DNA from 3 places in the Stenotrophomonas sp. 107298_Sma genome. Region 3 is predicted to be linked to each of the others. Evidence: predicted binding sites of a transcription regulator. Region 3 holds the regulator's gene; each other region holds the start of a gene.
The links. The regulator FliA, encoded in region 3, starts transcription of late flagellar genes. The targets are predictions, from matches to a motif close to TAAAGTTTNNCNNNCNNNGGCCGATAA.

Region 1 (2,262 bases), 800 kb from region 3:
CGCATTGGTCTCGTGCACCATGCGCCCGTAGTCGCCGGGGAACGCGCTTTCATCCATGCGGTAGCTGAGGCTGCCGGCATCGTGCTGGCGGGCCAGCTCGCCCTGTGCCGCCATCACCGACTGCAACTGTGCCTGCATGCGCTGCATCGACTTCAGCAGCTGGGTCACCTCGTCATTGCCGGTGGCGTCGATGCTGCTGTCCAGACGGCCATTGGCGATGCCATCGGCCAGCTTCACCGCTCCTTCCAGCGGGCGGGTCAGGCTGCGGGTGATCGCCCAGGCCGCCAACGTGCCCAGCAACAGGCTCAGTGCCCCGAACGCGATCGATAGCGTGCCGGTCCACGATTCTGTTGCGCGGTACTCTTCGCGGCTGCGTTCGGTCAGCGTTTCCTGATGGCGCAGCAGGGCCGAAATGGATTCATTCCAGGCCGTTGCCAATCCGTGCTCGGCCAGCAGCTCCTTCGCTGCGCCATCAAAATCCCCGGACTTCATGCGCTCATGCAGTTGCTGGGTTGACGCATCGGTGGCCTTGCGGGCGGCCTCGATGCGTGCAACCAGGGTGTCGCCGGTAGCATCACGCGGAATCTTGATGTACTTGGCCCAGATACCGTCATAGGTCCGCGACAACTCCTGGGCACGCTGGTAATCCTTGTCGAACTCGTCACCACGCTTGATCACCATCAGGCGGCGATGCATCAGCACTGCGTTGTTGGTATCAAGCATGTCATTCAACAAACGCATCTTCACCATGTTGACGTCCACCACTTTCTCGAACTGGGCGGACTTCAGGTGATTTCCATACAGCACGAGGCCGACGATGGCCATGATGAACAGCAGCAGCAGACCGAAGCCGGCGCCAAGCCGGGATCCCACACGGAGATTACGTAAGGCAAGCATCTCAATTCCCTTGATCGTGGCCGTACGTTCGATGGCGGCGCAGCGACGGGAAACTTTACGGGACTTTATATATGGACCGATCCAAATACATGAAACTGTGCAGGTAGTCAGAAAATAAACAAGCGGATAATGGCGCCATATCATTTATCGAATACCGCTGACACGCCAGCGCCCGATGAAAATCACATGGATTTAACGCCATAATCACGCCAGGCCCTGTGCACGATGATCCTGGATTATCTGCACATGACAGAACTGTCCCGGACCGGGCATGTCATGACATGGCGACGCCCGGGACGGCTACAGTCGGCAGATGACCCGGATCCTGCACATCGAAGGCGCGTCCATCAACGACATCGCCAGTCTCTACGTGGAAATCAATCGCGTGTTCATGGCCGACGAAGACTGGCAGCTGGGACCCAGCCTGGACGCGTTGAATGATCTGCTGTGGGGTGGCTACGGCGCTCTCGCTGGTCATGCCTCCACCACGGTTGTGTGGCGCGACATCGAGCACAGCCGCGAAGCACTGGGCCGCAGGACCACCCAGGCCTGGCCGCAGTCAAAACTCGATCAGGCCGGCACCTTCAACACCGCGGTGATCGCCGACCAGCTGGCGGCGCTGCAACAGGGCCAGGGACAGACCTACTTCGAGATCGTGATGGAGATCTTCAACGGCCACCCGCAGGTCACGCTGGTCCCCGCCTGAGCACGCACCAACCACAGCGTGTTCGCCTCAGAGCTTGGCCAGGGCCTCACCCAGCCGCTTCGGGAACGCGACCTCGCTGGCCAGATGCCACGCGCGCGCATCCGCGCCCAAACGGCTCCACTCCAGCGCATCCATCGCCAAGGCACGCTCGATGGCCTGTTCCAGCGCCGCCTCGTCCACGTGCCAGGTCCTGGACAAGTGGCAGGGCTGGCCCTCATGGGCAGCAACGAGGATGCCACGACTGTCGTCGATCATCTGGTTCATCGGCGCGCCATCGCAGGTGATCACCACCGCCGCACAGCTCATCGCCTCCACCAGGTAGTGGCCCCAGCCTTCCGTCTGCGACAGGCACAGGTGGAACGCATGTTCGTTCTGCAGGCGCTGCACTTCCTCATCGGGCAGGCGCTCGCGGACGATCCGCAGGTTCGCGGCACCGCCCTCGTCCTCGTCCGAAGGACCACTCCGCAGGACGGTCAGCAACGGCCACTCCGGATGGCGCTTCCAGACCTCGACCAGCGTTGCCGTGCCCTTCATGCGACTGGTACCAGCTGCATGCAGGAAGCTGCGCGGCTTGCGCGGTACCGAAGGGTCGTGACGGTCACGACTGCAGAAGCCGACCTCCAGCGCGCGCAGGCCAAGCGCATTGAAGATGCGCGTGG
Region 2 (2,262 bases), 2.0 Mb from region 3:
CAGCTGCAGCAGCGCAGGGTTGGCATACGCCACCTGGCCTTCGGCATCGACCACCATCAAGCCGGTCTGTGCGCTGTCCAAGGCCTGTCGCACGCGGGTATTGCCGCGCGCTACCGCACGCTCGGTTTCGATACGCGCGCGCAGGCGCTGCTGCATGTGGACCAGGCGCTGGGCCAGCTGGCCGATCTCGTCGTTGGCGTTGTACACACGCAGCGTGGTGTCCAGGCGGTCCTCGGCAATGTCGCTGGCGAAGCGCAGGGTGTCCTGGATCGGCTGGCGTACCGCGCGCAGCACCAGTATCAGGCTGGTGATCAGCACACCGGCGACCAGCAGCAGGGTCACTGCGAACAGCACGCTCATGGTGCGTGCACCGGCCTGCTGGCGCGCCTGTGCCTTGCCCAGCGCGGCGACCTGGGCCTGCTGGAAGGCGCTCAGCGCCGGTGCGACGCTGGCCGCGGTGTCCAGCAGCGACTGTGCTTCCACATCCAGGCCAACGCGGGCGGCGGTATAGCCCAGCAACGCGACCTGATAGGCCTCCATGCCGTTGCGAAGGGCATCCTGCGCATCGGTCGGCAGGCCCACCAGCCCGAGATCGAATGGCAGTTTCTCTTCGCTCGCACGGTCGGCATGGGTGGAGTCGCCATCGAGCAGCAGCAGTGCTTCCTGTCGGCGCATCTTCTGCAGGGACAGCGCCAACGACGGCCGCTGCAGCGCATCCACCTGCGCCTGCAGGGTGTCAGCGGCCTGCTGCAGCTGCGCGGCAAGGCCGGCATCGCCACGACCCATCTCATCGACGCGTTCGAACAGGGCGGCCACACCCTGCGAGAACGCGCCGGCGGCTTCGGTCAGCGCCCGCAGCGCCTTGCGCCGTCCGGCGTCCATCGGCATCGCGCGAAGCGCCTGCAGATCGGCCTGCAGCGCCTTCTGCGTCGCCAGCAGCTGCGCGCGGTCGGCATCATCGAAACTGCGTGCATACTGGGTCTGCAGACGACGCGCCTCGGCCACCCGCGTGGCCAGGCTCGCGGCCAGATCGCTGCCGTGCTGGTAGCTGGCCTGGCTGCGCGCTGCCTGCGTGCTGGCATGGCCGGTCCACGCGTAGACGGCGGCAATCGCGATCAGGCCCAGGCCACAGACCCACAGGGTCGCCTTGAGCTTGTTGGCCACGCTGAGCCGGTGCGGCTGCAGCCACAGCAGCAGGCCGGGGGACGCCGAGCGCAAAGCGGCAAGCCGCATGCGCAGGGACCGGAGGTGGGGGACAACGGCCGACATGACAGACTCCAGGCGGAAGGACGCACCTGTATCGGCTGGATATGGGGCAACTTTAGGTTTTTTTTGGTTCAGTCCCACCGTTTGCTGGCGGACGCGGCCTTTGTACCCGGCATAGGCGACGGGGGGATGACACCCGCGCAGTGCTTGACCTCAACCCCGGTTGGGGGAACACAGTGGACCTCCCTCCCCCGACCGGTGGCCGCATGACGACGCTCGATGTCCCCCGCTACCTGCAGCGCCTGCAGTTGGATGCACCGCCACCGCCAACGCTGGCTGGCCTGACCCTGCTGCAGCAGCGCCACAACGCGCTGCTGCCATTCGAAACCCTCAGCTGCCTGCTGCGCGATGCAGTGCCGATCGACCTGGACAGCGTGCAGCGCAAACTGCTCGATGAACGTCGTGGCGGCTACTGCTTCGAACTCAACGGCGGCCTGCTGGCGCTGCTGCAGGCGCTGGGCTTCGATGCGCAGCCGCTGAGCGCGCGCGTTCTACTGGCGGCACGGGACGGCGAGCTCACGGCGCGCACCCACCTGCTGCTGCGCGTGCACGTAGACGGTGACGAATGGCTTGTGGACGCCGGCTTCGGCAGCCTGACCCCGACCGTACCTCTGCGCCTGCAGGGTGCGCAGCCGCAGGCAACGCCGCACGAACGCTATCTGCTGCAGCGGCTGCCCGGCGACGGAGACTTCGTGCTCTCCGCCGAGTCCAGCGATGGTTGGCGGGCGATGTATCGCTTCGACCTGCAGTCACCGGCCCCGATCGACAACGTGGTGGGCAACTGGTACGTGTGCACCCATCCGGATTCGAGCTTCCCCGGCCAGCTGCGTGCGTCGCTGACCGGACCGGACTGGCGCCGCACCATTGGTAGCGGCAACTACACCGAGTACCGGCCCGGGCAGGCACCGGACAAGCGCCCTTTGCACGATGTCGGCGATGTGCGCGAGGTGCTGCAGCAGCGCTTCGGCATGCAGCTGCCGAACGACCCGCGGCTGG
Region 3 (2,262 bases):
CTTCGTCACCGGACTCGAGTGCGTCCAGGGCTTCCTGAAGGCGCAGGGCGAGGGCGTTCCTGTCGACCGTGGTATCCATCAGGCGCTGGCCGCCAGGCGTTCGAAGATCTTGCCGAGCTTCTCTTCCAGGGTCTGCGCGGTGAACGGCTTGATGATGTAGCCGTTCACGCCGCTCTGGGCGGCTTCGATGATCTGCTCGCGCTTGGCTTCGGCCGTCACCATCAGCACCGGCAGTGTCTTCAGCTTGGCATCGGCGCGGATCGCCTTGAGCAGTTCGATGCCGGTCATCACCGGCATGTTCCAGTCGGTGACCACGAAATCGAACGGCTGGCTCTGCAGCAGCGACAGCGCGGCATGCCCGTCCTCGGCTTCGGCGGTATTGGTGAAGCCCAGATCGCCCAGCAGGTTCTTGACGATCCGACGCATGGTCGAGAAGTCGTCGACGATCAGGATGCGCATGTTCTTGTTCAAAGCAGAGTTCCTTTGTTGTTCAGTCCGGGCGGCCGGGGGCAGCCGCCTCGGGCATGTTCATTCTTCGAGGCCGGCGTCCGCCGCCTCGAAAATCTTCAGTCGACCACGCAGGCGCAGCACTGCCTGGCCGTGGATCTGGCAGACCCGCGATTCACTTACGCCAAGCACCGCGCCGATCTCCTTCAGGTTCAGCTCCTGCTCGTAGTAGAGCGACAGCACCAGCTGCTCGCGCTCGGGCAGGTGGCCGATCGCCTTGCCCAGCTCGCGGCCGAACTCGCCGCGTTCCAGTACCTGCTGCGGGGTCGGGCCGCCCTGGGTGACGGTGTCCAGCTCGCCCTGGTCTTCGATGCGCGACTCCAGGCTCAGCACCTGGCCACGTGCGGCGTCTTCCATCAACCGCAGGTATTCGGGCAGCGGCATTTCCATCGCCGCGGCCACTTCGGTGGCGCTGGCGGCGCGGCCGCTGCTCTGCTCCAGGCGGCGGATGGTGGCGGCGGCATCACGAGCGCGGCGGTGCACTGAGCGGGGCACCCAGTCGCCACGGCGGATCTCGTCGATCATCGAGCCGCGGATGCGGATCGACGCATAGGTCTCGAACGAGGCGCCCTGGTCGGCGTCGTAGCTGCGCGAGGCTTCGATCAGGCCCATCATGCCGGCCTGGATCAGGTCGTCGACCTCGACGCTGGCTGGCAGGCGCGCGGCCAGGTGGTGGGCGATGCGCCGCACCAAGTCCGAATGCTGGGCGATGACTTCGTTCGCCGCCGAGCGCTGCACTTCCCTGTACTGGGCTGCGCCTTTCATGCCGTCACCCCACGCTGCTTGAGGATGCGTTCGAGGAAGAATTCGACGCCGCCACGCGGTTCGGTCGGCGCCTGCCAGCGCGCGGTACGGCGCGCGATCTCGGTGATCGCCAGCGCGGCCGGGCTGGACGGATAGGCCTTCACCACTGGCTGCTGGCGCTGCACCGACAGGCGCAGCCAATCGTCCTGCGGAACGCAGCCGAGGTAGTTCAGCGAGACATCGGCGAGGAACTTCTCGCAGACACGGGTCAGCTTTTCGTACAGCACGCGGCCCTCGTTGGGGTCGCGCACCATGTTGGCCACCACCTGGACGCGGTCCACGCCACGCTCGCGCGACAGCACCTTGATCAGTGCGTAGGCGTCGGTGATCGAGGCCGGCTCGTCACAGACCACCACCACGGTGTCCTGTGCGGCCTGGCAGAAGGTCAGTACGCCATCGTTGATGCCGGCGGCGGTGTCCACCACCATGATGTCCAGCTCGCGTTCCAGCTCGGAGAACACGTTGACCAGGCCGACGTGCTCGGCCGGGGCCAGCTCGGCCATGTGGCGGCGGCCGGACGCGGCCGGGACCACCAGCACGCCGTTCGGGCCTTCGACGATGACGTCATCCAGCGAGCAGCGGCCGGCGACCAAGTCGGCCAGGGTAAAGGTGGGGTTCAGTCCCAGGATCACGTCGATGTTGGCCAGGCCGAGGTCGGCGTCCAGCAGCAGCGTGCGCTTGCCCATGCCGGCCAGCGCCACGGCCAGGTTGGCGGACACATTCGTCTTGCCCACGCCGCCCTTGCCGCCAGTGACCGCAATGGTGCGCACAGGGCCGAGCGGCTCGCTGCGGGTGGCCGACAGCGGGAAGGTCTTGGTCAGCTTGGCGTACTCACGCGACGGCATGGTTCAACTCCGGGTTGCAGGGCATATCGGCCGCGCGGCGCAAATCTTCAAGGCGAAGTACGAGATTGGCTGCACTGGCCCGGTGCAGGTCCTCCGGAACGTCCTG

Region 1: the regulator FliA is predicted to act here: its motif matches at 929-955, upstream of ACZK2G_RS06470 (methyl-accepting chemotaxis protein).
Region 2: the regulator FliA is predicted to act here: its motif matches at 1,298-1,324, upstream of ACZK2G_RS19470 (methyl-accepting chemotaxis protein).

Annotation. Positions count from the first base shown of each region.
Region 1 covers NZ_CM151094.1:1,373,164-1,375,425, reverse strand. The annotation lists gene ACZK2G_RS06470 (methyl-accepting chemotaxis protein) at 1-897, opposite strand, end outside; gene ACZK2G_RS06465 (barstar family protein) at 1,211-1,603, shown strand; gene ACZK2G_RS06460 (glycosyltransferase family protein) at 1,631-2,262, opposite strand, start outside.
Region 2 covers NZ_CM151094.1:4,204,772-4,207,033, forward strand. The annotation lists gene ACZK2G_RS19470 (methyl-accepting chemotaxis protein) at 1-1,269, opposite strand, end outside; gene ACZK2G_RS19475 (arylamine N-acetyltransferase family protein) at 1,473-2,262, shown strand, end outside.
Region 3 covers NZ_CM151094.1:2,171,336-2,173,597, forward strand. The annotation lists gene ACZK2G_RS10110 (protein phosphatase CheZ) at 1-79, opposite strand, end outside; gene cheY (chemotaxis response regulator CheY) at 79-471, opposite strand; gene ACZK2G_RS10120 (RNA polymerase sigma factor FliA) at 529-1,272, opposite strand; gene ACZK2G_RS10125 (MinD/ParA family ATP-binding protein) at 1,269-2,156, opposite strand; gene flhF (flagellar biosynthesis GTPase FlhF) at 2,143-2,262, opposite strand, start outside.